Regions from separate parts of the Dactylosporangium sp. NPDC051087 genome, predicted to be linked through region 2. Evidence: riboswitches for the same ligand, from Rfam matches in the RefSeq annotation. Region 2 holds a riboswitch; each other region holds the start of a gene.
What was found. Region 2 has a riboswitch for cyclic di-AMP ahead of ACZ6TV_RS41795 (coiled-coil domain-containing protein). Riboswitches for the same ligand answer to the same signal wherever they lie in the genome.

Region 1 (3,870 bases), on a different contig from region 2:
CGGCTCGGGGTCGACGCGTACGGCGTGCCCGCCCTGTGCGAGGGCTGCCAGCGGGTGACGATCCTGTACAACACGGCCAGGGACGTCGCGGCCGGGCCGAAAGCGGCGTGGGAGGCGTTGCGGCACCGCCAGGCGGCGGTCGTGTCGGCACCGGATCCGTCCCTGCGGGAGGCGATGCGCTGACGCGCCCACCATCGTGGTTTTGGGCGTGTCAGGCCGGCTCCGGCGGCATACTTGATCGGTCCACGGCGCCGGCATTGATCGGCGCACGTCCATGTCCGGATCCGACAAGGGTGGTGCGTGACCGGTGCTTGTCCTCCGCCCGGCGGTGTCCGGCTGATGGTCACCGTGCTGCGCTCCGTCGACGACGTCCTCGCCTGGGCGGGGCTGCTGGTCGAGCCGCCGCTGCGCACGGCCGTCGGCCGGCTCCCGGCGCCCTCGCGTGAGGTGGCCGAGCTGCAGCTGGGGGCCGTCGACGAGGAGCCGGTGGTCGCTCGTACCCGCGCGGCGCTGACCCTCGTGAGCGCCGGCGCCGTCGGCGGTGACCCGCACGACGCGGTGCCGGGCGCGGTGGCGGTGGAGCTGGTGCACCAGTGGTCGGTGCTGCAGCGGGACCTGTTCGACGGCGACCTGACCCGCCGGCACCGGCCGACCGCCTGGAGCGTCGTCGGCCCGCACCCGGCCACGCTGGGCGGGGAGGCGATGCTGGCCCTCGCGTTCGACGTGGCCGCGACGGGCGACCCCACGCGACGGGTCCCGCGCCCGCTGCGCCAGGCCACCCGTGCCGCACCGTTCTCCGTTTCCGCCGATGCCGATGTACCGGCAACGCCGTCCCCCGCACGAACCGGGGCGGACCGGGCACCGGCCGAAGCGCCTCGGGCGGGACGGCCCCCGGCCGGCACCGACGGCGAACCCCGCGACGGCGTGACCGCCGACCGGGTCCCCGACCCGTGCGCCGACGCCGGCCGGCGGCCGCCGGCGCCCGTCGACCGAGCGGGCGTGCGCGTCCTCGGCGACACCGTCCAGCAGCTCCTGCAGGGCCGGCACACCGAGCTCGGCACCACCACCGCCCGCCGGTCCGGCAGCGACCTGCTCCGGGACTGCATCACCGCGGTCGAGCAGCGCAGCGGCGCCCTCCTCGGCTGCGCGTGCGCGCTCGGCGCGATCGCCGGCGGCGGCGACCACGCCAGGGTGGAGCAGCTGCGGCTGTTCGGCGTGCGGCTGGGCCTGGCCGTGCAGTTCACCGAGGACGTGCAGGGCATCTGGGGCGACCCCGCCGTGACGGGCCGCCCGACCTTCCCGGACCTGCGCCGGGGCCGGCGGTCACTGCCGGTCGCCGCGGCCCTCGCCGCGGGCGCCGAAGAGCTCGACGACCTGCTGCACCGCGAGCGCCGCCTCAGCGACGCCGACCTCGAACGCGCCGCGAAGGTCATCGAGCGGGCCGGTGCCCGCACCTGGTGCGTCCAGCAGGCCGAGGATCTCCTGGCGCAGGCGCTGCTCGCCCTCGACCTGGCGATCCCGGAGCCGGCCGCGGTCGCCGAACTCGTCGCCCTGGCCCGCTGGGCCACCCGCCACCCCGCCTGAAACCGCACCGCACCGCACCGGACCGAGCCGGTGCGGTGCGGTCACGGGCCTCAGGTGAGGGCGCCGACGACCTGCGTCGCGCGGGTCGCGTGCTTCTGATACGCACCGGGGAACGCCGAGCGCTGCACCGCCTGCGCGGCCGCGGTCACGCTCATCCGCTGCCAGCCCTGCACGCGGGACAGCGCGGAGTAGAAGAGCATCGCGGAGTGCGCCGGGTCCATCAGCTCGGCCACGGTGCCCCAGCCCTGGCTGGCCCGTTGCTGGAACAGCCCGACCGAGTCGTGGTCGGACGAGACCCCCTCGTGCGGCAGCCCCAGGCTGGACGGGACGGCGGAGCTGGCGACGTTGTACAGGTCGCTCTCCTGCATCGCGGTCGCGACCGCCACGACGAGGGCCTGGTCGGGCATGCCCTGCGCCCGGCCCTGCTTGACGATGATCGCGGCGTTGTCCATCTGCCGCTGATCGAGGCCGGCGACCGGCCGGACGACGGGCGGCGCGGGCGGCGCGGGCGGCGCGGGCGGCACCGGCGGCACGGCGGGCACCGCGACGGCGAGCGGCCCGCCGGCCGGCGCCGAAACGGACGGCGAAGCGGACCCGGACGGCGACGCGGAAGCGGACGGCGAGGACGTGGCGACGGCGCCCGGCTCGGCATACGCGGAGCCGGTGAACGGCGGTGACTCGGCCGGCACCCCGGCCAGGATCGTGGCGGACAGCACGGCGACCGAGACGGTGCCGGCCTTGGCGCCGAGCAGGGCGTTGAACGCGGGCCGGCGATGTCGCGGATTGAACTGGCGTGGCAATGGCTTCACTACTGATATTTCCTCTTCGTGGCAGGCAGCATCGGCACGCCGCCAGGAGGGCGGCGCGCAGGAAGGGGGGATCAGCGGTGCGGCGTTACAAGGTCATGCGGGCGACAAGCATCGGCGCAGACTCCTTCCGTGGCCGCCTACCGGGTTAGCTGACGGGTTCGGGCGGGAAGCATCGCCCTACCGTGGCTCGGCCACGGATACACCCCAGAGGACTACGTGGGTCCCCGGCTCGCGAACGTCTCGCGACTCGACGGCGCCCGCCCGGCAGCACCCGATGGGGTGCAGGTCGACCGGAGCGGACCATCCGACCCTACTGGGCCGCTTCCGGCCGGGCCAACCGCAGCAACGGCAATCCACCCGGCGCACCCGAACGATCACCGAACGCTGTCACCCGGCCGGTCACCTCCCCGGCGTGACGGCCGCCCTTGACCAGGTACATCGCCCGGTCGGCGGCGCGCAGCGCGGCGCCCGGGTCCTCGACCGTGTCATCGATCACGGCCACGCCGACGCTGACCCGGACCCGCATGATGTGCCCCTGGTGCGTGACGGGTGCGGCGACGGAGCGCTCCAGGCGGTCGACGAGCGCGCCGAGGTCGGCGGCGGCGACGTTGCCGGTGAGCACCACGAACTCGTCGCCGCCGAGCCGGGCGACGGTGTCGGTGGGCCGTACCAGCGAGACGAGGCGCTGCGCGACGGCGACGAGGACCGCGTCGCCAGCGTCGTGGCCGAGGGTGTCGTTGACGACCTTGAAGTCGTCGAGGTCGCAGAAGAGCAGCGCACTGATCACCCGCTCGGTGCGGGCCCGCCGGATCGCGGCCGCGAGCGGCTCGGCGAAGGCGTCGCGGTTGACCAGGCCGGTCAGCGGGTCGCGGGACGCCCGCCGCACCAGGTCGGCCTCGGTCGCCTTGCGGTCGGTGATGTCCTGCACCTGCGTGATCGCGAACGCCGGCGACCCGCCGACGACCGACATCGTCGCGGAGACCCAGATCGTCTCGCCGTCACCGCGCACGCAGCGGACCTCGTAGTCGCGGATGGACCCGGAACGGCCGGCGAAGACCGCCCTGCTGCGGTCGAGGTCCTCGGGGTGGATGAGGTCGCCGAAGCGCATCGAGACGAGCACGTCCTCGTCGCGGCCGAACAGCTCGCACAGGGCGGGGTTGACCCGGATCAGCCGGGTCATGTCGGCGCCCTCCAGGCCGATCATGCACATGCCGGTGCCGGCGCCGTTGAACGCGAGCCGGAACGCGGCCTCGCTGGCCTCCAGGTGCTGGCGCTCCCGGCGCAGCGCCTCGACGAGGTTGGCGTTGTTGATCGCGATGCCGGCCTGCGCGGCGAGCATCTCCAGCAGCTCCCGCTGGAACGCGCCGGGCCGTCTGCCGTCCGCGGGCAGGTCGACGCTGAGCACGCCGACCATCGACCCGTCGGGCGCGCACAGCGGCGCGAACAGGGCGTCGAGGGGGTGCCAGCGCTCCTCGTC
Region 2 (3,870 bases):
GCCTGCGCCGCGAGGCGAAAGCGCTCGGCTACTGGTCGAAGCACCTCACCGGCGTCCCCACCCGCATGATCGAGAGCATCCGCGACGGCCGCCCGCCCAACCTCGACTGGGGCCAGATCCAGTCCCCCGCCCTGGCCCTGGCGACCAACGGCCTGGCCGCCCGCTTCGGCGTCCCACCGGCGACGGTCCTGCTCGCGGGCATCACGCTGCAGCTGGCCGCGTACACCGGCGAGACCGACGCCCTCCTGCGCATGATCGTGGCGACCCGCTTCCGCCCGGCGAGCCGCGCCCTGGTCGCCGCCTTCAACCAGAACGCCCTGTTCCGGCTCGCCTTCGACATCCACCCCGGGCAACCCGACGCCCGCGCGGCACGAGACGACGCCCGGGCCGAGCAATCCAGCGTCCGCGGCGAGCAAGGCAGCGTCCGCGGCGAGCAAGGCAGCGTCAGCGCCGAGCAAAGCAACGTCCGGGCCGAGCAGGGCAGCGTCCGCGCCGGGCAACACGACGCCCGCCCCGCGGAACGTGCCGAGGAGACCGTCGGCGAGCTGCTGCGCCGCGCTTCGGATGCCGCGATGGTGGCGTACGCCCACTGCGAATACGACCCGGCCAAGCTCGAAGCCCTCTTCGCCGACGTCGCCGCCGACCGCGGGATCACGCCCGACGGCTACTGCTTCTTCAACGACACCCGCTTCTCCGCCCAGGACCAGTCACCGCCCGCGCTCCCGTCCGACCTCCCCGAGGCGATCCACGCGGCGCTCCCGGCGACGAAGCTGCGCGCCCCCGTCATCGACCGCACCCCGAAGGGCGCGAACTTCTTCATGTTCCTCACCGACCTCGGCGACACCGCGGAACTGATGCTGTGCGCGGAGCACGGCTTCCTCGGCGAACGCGGCCCCCTCGGCTTCCTCGCCGGCCTCGAACGGCTCATCGTCAGAGCCACCCTCGACGAGCACGCCACCACCAGGCTCCTCTACCGCGAAGCCACCCTCTGACCTCGAACCGACACGTCACCGAGAACCAAGAACACCCCAACCCAGGAGCACCCGAACCGAAGAAGCACCCGGGCCAAGGAAGCACCCGGGCCAAGGAAACACCCGGGCCCAAGGAAACACCCGGGCCAAGGAAACACCGCGGGGCACGGACCGACGTCCGCGCCCCGCGATCGAACCGAGCGTCAGGCGGTCCGCTCCTGCTGATCCGGGACGACGGCGTCGGCGCCGACGGAGGCCGCGTCCAAAGGCGGGGTCAGCTCGGGCGAGATGACGTCGTTGATGGTGGTCTCACGAAGGTGACGGTTGTGCCGCGGCTCCTGGCGGGTCTTCACGTCGCTCAGCCGGCGGCGCAGGTCGTCGCGGACATCGTTGATCGCGGTGTGCAGGTCCTCCTCCGACGATGTCGTGACGATCTTCTGGTGGCCGGCGATCCAGCACTCCAGGGTCACCTTCTGTCCACGGGCGGACCGGTCCTTCACCGACACCTCGAGCTCGGTGGAGTCGACGGGAAACCCGGCCAGGTAGCTGTCGAGCGTGGCGAACTGCTCGGCGATCCAGACCCTGTCCCCCTGGGAGAAGCCCGCGCCGACGCGCAGGCAGTCCTCGACGGTGGCCGGTGTGCTCGTAGCACTTCTCGACATGTCCGAGACCCCTTCCGTTGCTTGCCTTGACCAGGTCCGCTTACCCCGCAATGACCCTGTTCATGTCCCCCAAACCTTCCTAGGAGGCTAGTTTACCACCGTTCCGACCACCCGGCCGACCGCCACCGGGACGTCGCCAACGGTCCGCGCAAAGGGTGAAAGCGCAGGTGGTTAGGGTCTTCGCGGCCCCGCTCGTAGGCACCGACCGTGCCGGCGAGGGCCGCCGCCGAGCCGTGCCCAGCGGGCCGGGGAACCACGTTCTTGGGGTGAATCCGCTCGAATCGGAGCGGTAGGGGCGACTGTTCCGTCCCGAATCCGTCAGCTCACCCGGTAGGCGGCCGATGGAGGGAACAGTATGTCCAGACCTCCGTGGATCGTCGCCGCCCTGACGGCGCTCGCGATCCTCCTGACCCCGGCCGCGGTGCTCGGCACGGCTTCACCGGCGAACGCCAGTGAGGGTGGCGACCCTGCGCTCATCAAGAAGCTCGACGAGACCAACCGTGCGTACATCGACGCGCAGAACGTCCTGACGGCGTCGCTCGCCCGGCAGGCGACCCTGAAGCAGCAACAGGACGAGCTGGAGCCGCGGTACGCCAGGCTCCGCGACGACACCCAGTCGATGTCGGTCGCCGCGTACCAGAACGGCGGCGGCCTGCGCAGCGCGGCCACGCTGCTCGACAGCGGTACACCCGGAGTGTTCGCCGACCGGGTGAGCACCCTGGAGGTCATCGCGCGCGGCAACGCCGAGCAGCTCAAGCAGGTGACGAAGACCCGCGAGGAGCTGACGAGGACGAAGGCGACCATCGACGCCGAGGTCGCCAAGCAGCAGGCCAGCATGGCGGTGATGGCGAAGCAGAAGGCCGAGCTCGAAGAGGCCCTCGCCCAGGCGAGGAACGCCGTCGACGCGTCCACCACGTGGAGCGGCAACACCACCGCCAAGACCGCTGAGGCCGCGCCCCGGCGGGCCGACGGTTCCTGGCCGGCCGAGTCGTGCGGCGCCGAGGACCCGACGACGTCGGGCTGCCTGACCCCGCGGACGCTGCACGCCCTGCAGCAGGTGCGGAAGGCGGGCTTCAGCCACTTCGTGTCGTGCTGGCGGCCGCCGGGCGAGCCGTACGAGCATCCCAAGGGCCGGGCCTGCGACTTCGCCGCCGACGCGAAGGGCTTCGGCGGTGTGGCGACCGGCGCGTCGAAGGAGTACGGCACGCAGCTCGCCGCCTGGCTGGTGAAGAACGCCCAGGGGCTCGGCGTCATGTACGTGATCTGGTTCAAGCAGATCTGGACGCCCGCGGGCGGCTGGCACGCGTACGGCAGCGGTCAGGGCGACCCGAGCAGCGACCACACCAACCACGTGCACATGTCAATCTACTAACGCCGCCAGCAGCGCCGACACCGCCGGCAGGGCCGCCCTGCCGGCGGTGACCAGCGCGTCCAGCCGGCGCGCGCCGGCGACCGGGAGGTCGGTCACCCGCACCTGCAGCGAGGACACGTCCCGCAGCGCCAGGTCCGGCGCGATCGTGGCGCCGTGCCCCGCCGCGACCAGCGCGAGCACCACGGGATAGTCGACGCACGCGTGCGTCCGGCGCGGGGTGAAGCCGCGCTCCCGGCCGAGCCGGTCCAGGATCTGCCCGGTCGTCGAGGACGGCGGCCCGGCGACCCACGGCCGGTCCACGAGGTCGCCGTACGAGTGCACCGGCGGCCAGTCGGCGGGCACCACGACCCGGTACGGGTCCTCGCCGAGCGGCACGACGCTGACCTGCCGCCGCGACTCCAGGCCCAGCGACGCGTCCCGCTCGGTGATCGTCACGTCGAGGCCGCCGAGCCGCAGCTCGCGCAGCGCGGGCGGGCCGTCGAGCTCGGTGATCGAGCAGGTCACGTCCGGATGGTCGCGGGCGAGCGTGGCCAGGGCCGGGATCAGCATGTGCCGGATCACGGTCGCGAACGCCCCCACCCGGACCAGGCCGGCGGCGCGGCCGGACATGGCGGCCAGCTCCCGCTCCGCCTCGGCGAGCTCCCGCTCGATCGCCTCGGCCCGGGCGGCGAGGACCCGGCCGGCCGCGGTCAGCACGGCGCGCCGCCCGGACCTGTCCACCAAGGGCCGGCCGACGGCGTGCTCCAGGTGCGCGAGCTGCTGCGACACCGCCGACGGGGTGACGTGCAGCGCGGTCGCGGCGCCGGCGAGGGTCCCGCGCCGGGCGATCGCGGCGAGCACCGCGAGGCGGCGCGGATCAAGGTTC
Region 3 (3,870 bases), on a different contig from region 2:
ATCGCCTGCGCGATGCGCGGCAGTTTTCCGCGCCTCGGCGCCCCCGATCCCGGCGGCCCTGGCCGTGGCCAAGGCGCCGACCCCCGTCCGATCAGCCTGAGCGACGCGGCGAAGCGGCGTCGACATCACCGCAGAGTGAAGGCGCAGAACCTCTGCGCACCGACGGTGCGGGGCGGGTGGGGATCACCCGCCCCGCGGCTCGCCGTCGAGCGGCGCAGCACAGGTCACGCGTTGCCGATCGAGGAAAGCGGGATGGCGAAGACGGTGCGTCTGCCGTTGTATTCGGTCAGGGTCCAGACCCGCTTGCCCTGGGGCTGGTAGGAAAGGTCTTCCGGGCCGCCGAGCAGGACCTTCGTGTGCTGGTTCGAGGAGCCGATGTCCGCGCGGTGCAGCCAGCCGGGTCGGCGGCCGTACTCGCTGGTGCTCAGGACGAAATCGGGGCCGTCGCCGATGGTGAGGGCGCCGTTGATGTTGGCGCGGGACGTCACGTAGGCGGCACTGGACCCGGTGAGTTTGCCGTCCTTGTCGAGGTCCCAGCGGACGATCCGGGCGTTCGCCGGTTTGGGCGAGTTGACGCCGCCGAGATCCTTCTTGAACTCGGCGGTGATCAGGGAGTTCGGTGAGCTGCTGCGGTCGAGGCTGATCGACGAGATGCGCAGCCGGCGGTCCGGCGGCTGCACCTGCGGCGTGTAGTAGCCGATCTGCGGAATCGCGTACCGGTAGTCCGCCGCGTAGGCCTTCTTGTCGTGGATGCCGATCTTCTTGCGCGACGCGTCGGCCCTGGTGCGCCAGATGGTGTGCAGGTCGAAGACGCGGATGGCGTAAGTGTCGGCGACGTACAGGTGGTGGCCGACCCACGCGATGCCGCCGACGTGGGACTTCACGGCCTGGAAGTTGTTGCCGTTGCGGAAGGGCACGACGAGCAGGACGTGCCGGTACTCCGGCTTGCCGGAGTCGTCGTAGTTGACGAACGTGATGCGGCTGCCTCGGTTCGTGCCGTCGCGGCCCTTGTCGTCATACCAGGTGGCCGCGATGACCCGGTGCCCGTTCCAGCGGCCGTCGGCGTCGGCGTCCCACGAGCCGGTGATGCCCTGCGGGATCCAGGTGGTGCCGTCGTTGTCCTCGTCGTTCCAGCAGAACTGGGTCGAGTCCGCGGTCGGCGGCACCCCACAGGGCGCCTGGGCGCTGTGGTTCATGTCGCCGAGGACGTGGGTGAGCGTCGTGTTGGAAATCTTGCCGTTGAGCTCTTCGATGGCGTCTGAGAACGTGGTCGAGCGGTCCTGCAGTCCGTATTCCTGCTCCGATCGGTTGATCTCGGTCGGCTGGAAGTCCGCGAGTTGCTCGAAGAGGTCGATCAACGAATGGGCCGATCAACGAAACGGATCGACGAAACGATCGACGAAGAGCACCCGCGCGAAGCCACGCAAGCGCGTCAACCAGGACCCGTACCCGACCGGGGAGCCAGCAAGCACAATGCCCGGTATCGCACCCGTTCGTGTTCGAAAAAGAGCTGGCGTGTTCGAAGAAGAGCAGGTCAGCAGTGACGCTGAGCGATCACCGGGTTGCGTAGAACGACGGCGGTTGCGCAACGCGCAGCATCGATTCAGTGATTTGCGTCACGTGGTTTTCTTTTGGCAGGCTTAGGCGACCTGCTGGGATGGCACCGTTTCGAGAGGTGCGTCACAGCGGCGCACAATCGGTGCGCTGCGCGGGCGAATAGCCCTGGGTAGGCTGGCCGTCGGTCTCGTCCGACAGGGCGCCGCCCCCGCGGCGCCGGACAGGACTGCCGCCTAATCGCCGGTGCGAACCCGGCGAATCGGGGACCCAACCGTAACTGGGGTGAATCCGCGGGTGACCGCGGTAGGGATCGTTCCGTCCCGAACCCGTCAGCTAACCCGGTCGGCGGCCGACGGAAGGAACAACGAGCCAGATGTCATCACGACATCCCGGACGGCGGATTTCCGCCGCCCTGATGGCGGCCGTGACGGCCATGACGACGGTCGCCCTGTGCGCGGTGGCCGCCGCGCCCGCCGGCGCCGAGCCGGGTGACGACACGGGCGACGAAGGATCCAACGCGACGCTCGCTCAGGTCCTCGACGAGAGCACCCGCGCGTGGATCGAGGCGAAGGACAAGTTCGACGCCTCGGTGAAGAGCCAGGCCGATCTCACCGCCAAGCTCGCCGCGACCGAGACGGAGCTCGCGAGGGTCACCGAGCAGGTGTCCGCGATCGCCGTGGCGGCGTATCAGACGGGGCCGCTGAGCACGTTCGTGGCGCTGATGGACTCGGGCAGTCCGACCGGGTTCGCGGAGCGGGCCGGGTCGATCGACGAGATCGCGCGGCACAACGACAACCTGCTGCGCGACCTCAACCAGCTGAAGAAGGACCAGGCGGCGCAGAAGGCCGCGCTCGAGGGCGAGGTCAAGCTCCAGCAGGAGCAGGTGGCCGTGATGGCCGCGAAGAAGAAGGAAGCCGAGAAGGGGCTGTCCCAGGCGGGCGGCCCGAGCAACGGCTTCGTCTCCGCCAACCTGCCGTTCGCCGCCCCCTCGCCGCGCAACTCCAGCGGTGGCTGGTCGGCCGAGAGCTGCAAGCAGAACGACCCCACGACCAGCGGCTGCATCACGATGCGGACGTTGCACGCGATGCAGCAGGCGCAGGGTGCGGGCTTCAAGCGGTTCGTCTCCTGCTACCGGCCGAGCGGTCCGTACGAGCACCCCAAGGGCCGTGCGTGTGACTTCTCGGTGCAGGCGAAGTCCGGCTTCGGCGGGGTCGCGGCCGGGGAGGACAAGGTCTACGGGGCCAACCTGGCGACCTATTTCGTGAAGAACGCGGACCGGTTGGGCGTCATGTACGTCATCTGGTTCAAACAGGTGTGGACACCCGCGGTCGGCTGGCACCACTACAGCGGCGTCGGCGGGGACCCCTCCAGCGACCACACGAACCACGTGCACCTGTCCATGCTGTAGCCCTCACGTCAGCGGACGGCCGGCCGATAGGGCAACTGTCGACCGGCCGACGCAGCGTGAGGGGAAACCGAAGTGAAGCACCGACTCGTGACGCGCAGCGACTTCGACGGTCTGGTGTGTGCCGTCCTGTTGCGTCACCTGGACCTCATCGGCGACATCACGTTCGTGCACCCGAAGGACGTCCAGGACGGCACGGCCGAGATCGGGCCCAACGACATCCTGACGAACCTGCCCTACGCGCCGGGCGCCCATCTCGTCTTCGACCACCACCACTCGGAGACGCTGCGCAACCCGGGCGAGAAGAGCAACTACATCATCGACGCCGAGGCGCCGTCCGCGGCCCGCGTCATCTATGACCACTTCGGCGGCGCCCCGCGCTTCCCGAACGTGTCGGACGAGCTGATGGAGGCGGTCGACAAGGCCGATTCCGCGCAGTACGACATCACGGACATCCTGCAGCCGGTCGGCTGGACGCTGCTGAACTTCCTCATGGACAGCCGCACCGGGCTGGGCCGGTTCCGGCAGTTCAGGATCTCCAACTACCAGCTGATGATGCAGCTCATCGACGCGTGCATCGATCATCAGGACGTCGAGGAGATCCTCGACCTGCCGGACGTGGCCGAGCGCGCCGAGCTGTTCCGCGAGCAGCAGGAGCTCTTCGTGGACCAGCTGCGGCGGGTGAGCCACGTCGAGGGGGACGTCGTCGTCGTGGATCTCCGCGACGAGGAGGTGATCTACGCCGGGAACCGGTTCATGGTGTACGCCATGTTCCCCGAGGCACGGGTCTCCATCCACGTGATCTGGGGCAAGCAGAAGCTCAACACGGTGTTCGCGGTGGGCAAGTCGATCCTCGACCGCACGTCCCCGACCGACATCGGCTCGGTGATGCTGCAGTACGGCGGCGG
Region 4 (3,870 bases), on a different contig from region 2:
TGCCGGGGAAGCCGGTGACCTCGACGTAGCGGAAGCCGTGGTACGTGAACCGCGGCTCGTACGTCTCGGCCGCGCCGGTGCCGGCGAGGGTGTAGGTGTCGGTGGAGGCGGCATTGCGGTTCGTGGCGGTGTCGAGCATCCCGTCGGCCCGCACCTCTTCCGCGGTCCGCAGGCGCACGGTGGTGCCGGCGGCGCCCTGGGCACGCAGGCGCACCCATCCGGCGATGTTCTGGCCGAAGTCGTACACCCAGACGCCCGGTTGCGGCTGGGTGAGCCGCGCGGCCGGGCGGGTGGCGACGACCCGCATCGGCGGCAGCGTCGCCGCGGTCAGCGGGCCGGACGGGGCGGCGACGGTCCGCACGGCGCGCCATCCGGTGTCGTTGTAGCCGGTCTGGTCCCAGCCGGTGCGTTCGAGCCGGGCGTCGTAGGTCTCGCCGGCGTAGATGTCGTTGGCGGTGATCGGGCCGGTCTGCCACTTCCACGACGGGTCGCTGACGACGGTCTGGTGGGTGCCGTCGGTGTACGTCACGTCGAGCAGCAGGATCGCCTGTCTCGGGCCGGTCCAGCGGAAGCCGTACGGGCTGAACCGCGGCCCGTAGCCGTCGCCGAGCCACAACCCGACGGCGTTGCCACCGGCGCGCAGGGCGGCGGTGACGTCGTACGTGCTGTACAGGTTGCGCCGCTCGTAGGGGGTGTTGGCGGGCGCGAGGACCTGGTCGCCCACCTTGGCGCCGTTGAGCCGCAGCTCGTAGAAGCCGAGCCCGTGCACGTAGGCCCGTGCGCTCGCCACGGCCTTGCTCTGCAGCGTGAAGGTCGCGCGCAGCATCGGCGCCGCGGTGGTGGACGTGTCGGGGCTGATCCACTGCGCGCCCTTCCAGTCCTGGGTGCCGAACAGGCCGGTCTCCCAGCGGGCGGGGGCGCTCCACGCGGACGGCTGGTCGGCGGCGTCCCAGGCCTGCACGGCCCAGTGGTAGGCGCGGGCGGGCTGCAGAGCGGGCCCGCCGTACGGCACGGCGATCGAGGTGCCGGTGCCGACCTTGCCGCTGTCCCAGACGTCGGCGCTGCCCGGGCTGAGCCGGCCGGGTGTGCTGGCGACGAGGATCCGGTAGGCGGTCTGCCGTTCGCCGTTGGCCGTCGCGGACAACCGCCAGCTGAGGGCGGGCCGGGTGTTGTCGGTGCCGAGCGGGTCGCCGGTGTTGTCGACGCGGAGGTCGGCGACGGCGATCTGGCCGGCCGCGGCGGCGGCCGGAGTGGTCGCCACGGCGGTCGCCGCGACGGTGATCGGGACTGCGAGGACGGCGGCGGCCACGCATTGTCCGACGCGATTGTGAACGAACATGGCGGTGTCCTTCACGTTAGGAATTGAAACCTTTCAATTCTGCGTTGCCTCAGGCTAACAGCGCCGCCGCCTCCAGAACCAGCACGCTTTTTGGAAATGTGTCGAATTGCTCTGGGTCGTCCGCAGGGCCGCCTTGGGTCTGCGTTAAGTCCGCCTTAGATCGAGCGCCTTTGCTCTTCCGCGCGGTTACGTTTGTGCTGGCTGCCGGACGTCGTCGCCCCGCCGGGGCGGCCCGGGCAGCCGCCGCCGAGTCGCCTGCCGCGCCCGCTGTCCGGGCGTTCGCCGACGAGCCGGGGAACCATCCGGGGTTTGTCCCATGGGGTGAATCCGCGCCCGCCACACCGCCACACCGGGGCGCGGTAGGGCGCGCCTTCTTCTCGCCCGAATCCGTCAGCTAACCCGGTAGGCGGTCCGCGAAGAAGGACTGTGCCGTGTTCAACGGACGCACGACCATGCGCACCGCGGTCGTCGCGCTGGCGGTGGCGGCGCTCATCGCGCCCGCCGGTGCCGCACGCGCGGACCCGACCCCGGAAGAGCTCCAGGCCCAGATCGACAAGGGCAACAACGAGGTCGAGCTCGTCGTCGAGCAGTACAACAAGGTCAACGGCGACCTCGAGGCCACCCAGGCGGCGATCGCGAAACTGCAGTCCGACCTGGTGCCCCTGCAGGCCGACCTCGACGCCGCCCAGGACGAGGCCACCGCGTTCGCCGTCAACGCCTACAAGTCCGGCGGCAACCTCGGCACCCTGTCGCTCATGCTCGGCGCGAGCTCGACCGACGCCTTCACCGGCCGGGTCGGCACGCTCCAGCAGATCTCCCGCAGCCAGCAGCGCGACCTGACCGCCTACAGCACGGCCAAGGACACCTTCGACGCCGAGCAGCGCCGCCTCAACGAGACCCTCGCCGCGCAGAGCCAGCAGAAGACCGAACTGGCCACCCGCCGCAAGAAGATCGAGGGCGACATCAAGCGGCTCGACGCCCTGCAGGCCAAGGCCGAGGCCGCCGCGGCGGCCGCCGCGAAACCCAAGACCACGGCCCCGGCGACGAACCCGGGCAAGCCCCCGGCGGTCTCCGGCAACGCGGGCAAGGCGGTCAACTACGCCTGGGCCCAGCTCGGCAAGAAGTACGTTTGGGGCGCCGCCGGCCCGAACACCTTCGACTGCTCCGGCCTGACCATGATGGCCTGGAAAGCCGCCGGCGTGACCCTCCCGCACAACGCCGCCCAGCAGTGGGGCAAGGTGCGCCACATCTCCCGCAGCCAGCTGGTCCCCGGCGACCTGGTCTTCTACAACGGCCTCGGCCACGTGGGCATCTACATCGGCAACAACCAGATCATCCACGCCCCCAACAGCCGCACCGTCGTCAAGGTCGCCCCGATCGACATCGACAGCCTCTACGGCTACGGCCGCCCGGGCTGACCTCCTCCGCAAGTCGGCACCGACGGCGCCCCGCCTCTCCCCCGTTGAGGCGGGGCGCCCGCCGTCGTGCTTGTCGCTACGCCGCGTCGAGGCCCGGGCAGTAGGTGGACGCCTCGGCCGTGGCCGCGTCGAGCTTCTTCTCGAAGTCCGGGTCGGCGACGCCCTCCGGGGTGAGCATCCTGCCGAGGGTCCCGACGAGCGCCTGCAGCGCCGCCTTCAGCTTCGGGTCGGCGGTCGCGGTCTCCTTGTCGACGGCCGTCTTGAGCCGCTCGACGAGCGCCGCCCCGTCGGCCTTGGCCTTGTCCTTGGTGGCCTGGTCCTCTGCGGTCGCCAACTTGAGGAGCACCTCGAGCAGCTGCGTCTTCTCGGCCTCGAAGGCCGCGATGACGGCCTTGCAGATCCGCTCCGAGTCCCCCTTCACACCGGCCGGCTGGCTCGCCGCCGCACCGGACGGGGCACCCGCCCCCGTGCCCGACGCCGTGCCCGACGCGGCACCTGTCGCGGCACCGGACGCGGCGCCACCGGCCGGCGCCGCGTTCTTGCCCGCCTCACCGGCGTCGGTGCCGCAGGCCCCGCTCAGTCCGGCCGCGAGGGCAAGGACCAGTGCCGCCGTCATCGTGCGCATGCGCATGACGCGCGCCTCCCCGTTCGTGGTCGTGAAAGTCCAAGGATCATAGACGCGACGGCACCGGCACGCCCGGCTGCCGACCTCACAGCCAGGCGATGACCCGCGAGGAGGCGTCGAGGTTGTCGGCGGGGACCAGCGACGCGGTGCCGGCCTTGAGGTCGACGATGACGACCTGCTTGTCGACGACAGCGGCGAGCACCTCGCTGTCCGGTGCCGGCTGCCAGGTCTCCGGGTCGTCGTACAGTCGCACGTCGATGCCGCCGGAGGGCAGGGTGAGGATCGGGTCCTTGCCGATGGCCCGCGTGGCCGGGTCCACGGTCTGGAAGGTCCGGGTCTCGGTGGTGTAGAGGACCGGGCGGCAGGTGCCGGGGACGAAGAGCAGGCTGTTGCCGCCGACGGTCGTGCCCGCGAGGATCGTGTCGGCGCCGTGGAACGCGCCGTCCTTGGTCAGGTCGGCGTCGCCGGTGCGCTCCTTGAAGTGCAGG

Region 1: it holds a riboswitch for cyclic di-AMP, as region 2 does, so the genes downstream of both, ACZ6TV_RS47925 (hypothetical protein) here and ACZ6TV_RS41795 (coiled-coil domain-containing protein) in region 2, are expected to answer to the same signal.
Region 3: it holds a riboswitch for cyclic di-AMP, as region 2 does, so the genes downstream of both, ACZ6TV_RS01585 (coiled-coil domain-containing protein) here and ACZ6TV_RS41795 (coiled-coil domain-containing protein) in region 2, are expected to answer to the same signal.
Region 4: it holds a riboswitch for cyclic di-AMP, as region 2 does, so the genes downstream of both, ACZ6TV_RS14120 (C40 family peptidase) here and ACZ6TV_RS41795 (coiled-coil domain-containing protein) in region 2, are expected to answer to the same signal.

What each region holds. Positions count from the first base shown of each region.
Region 1 covers NZ_JBVJIJ010000039.1:35,494-39,363, reverse strand. Annotated here, with positions in the region: gene ACZ6TV_RS47935 (SanA/YdcF family protein) at 1-183, shown strand, start outside; gene ACZ6TV_RS47930 (polyprenyl synthetase family protein) at 340-1,584, shown strand; gene ACZ6TV_RS47925 (hypothetical protein) at 1,635-2,393, opposite strand; cyclic di-AMP (ydaO/yuaA leader) riboswitch at 2,513-2,656, opposite strand; gene ACZ6TV_RS47920 (diguanylate cyclase domain-containing protein) at 2,704-3,870, opposite strand, start outside.
Region 2 covers NZ_JBVJIJ010000028.1:48,452-52,321, forward strand. Annotated here, with positions in the region: gene ACZ6TV_RS41785 (condensation domain-containing protein) at 1-992, shown strand, start outside; gene ACZ6TV_RS41790 (HPF/RaiA family ribosome-associated protein) at 1,175-1,633, opposite strand; cyclic di-AMP (ydaO/yuaA leader) riboswitch at 1,848-1,985, shown strand; gene ACZ6TV_RS41795 (coiled-coil domain-containing protein) at 1,989-3,005, shown strand; gene ACZ6TV_RS41800 (LysR family transcriptional regulator) at 2,994-3,870, opposite strand, start outside.
Region 3 covers NZ_JBVJIJ010000001.1:332,773-336,642, reverse strand. Annotated here, with positions in the region: gene ACZ6TV_RS01590 (hypothetical protein) at 225-1,358, opposite strand; cyclic di-AMP (ydaO/yuaA leader) riboswitch at 1,778-1,921, shown strand; gene ACZ6TV_RS01585 (coiled-coil domain-containing protein) at 1,991-2,965, shown strand; gene ACZ6TV_RS01580 (DHH family phosphoesterase) at 3,053-3,870, shown strand, end outside.
Region 4 covers NZ_JBVJIJ010000006.1:246,699-250,568, reverse strand. Annotated here, with positions in the region: gene ACZ6TV_RS14125 (family 78 glycoside hydrolase catalytic domain) at 1-1,339, opposite strand, end outside; cyclic di-AMP (ydaO/yuaA leader) riboswitch at 1,610-1,763, shown strand; gene ACZ6TV_RS14120 (C40 family peptidase) at 1,771-2,757, shown strand; gene ACZ6TV_RS14115 (hypothetical protein) at 2,834-3,388, opposite strand; gene ACZ6TV_RS14110 (hypothetical protein) at 3,468-3,870, opposite strand, start outside.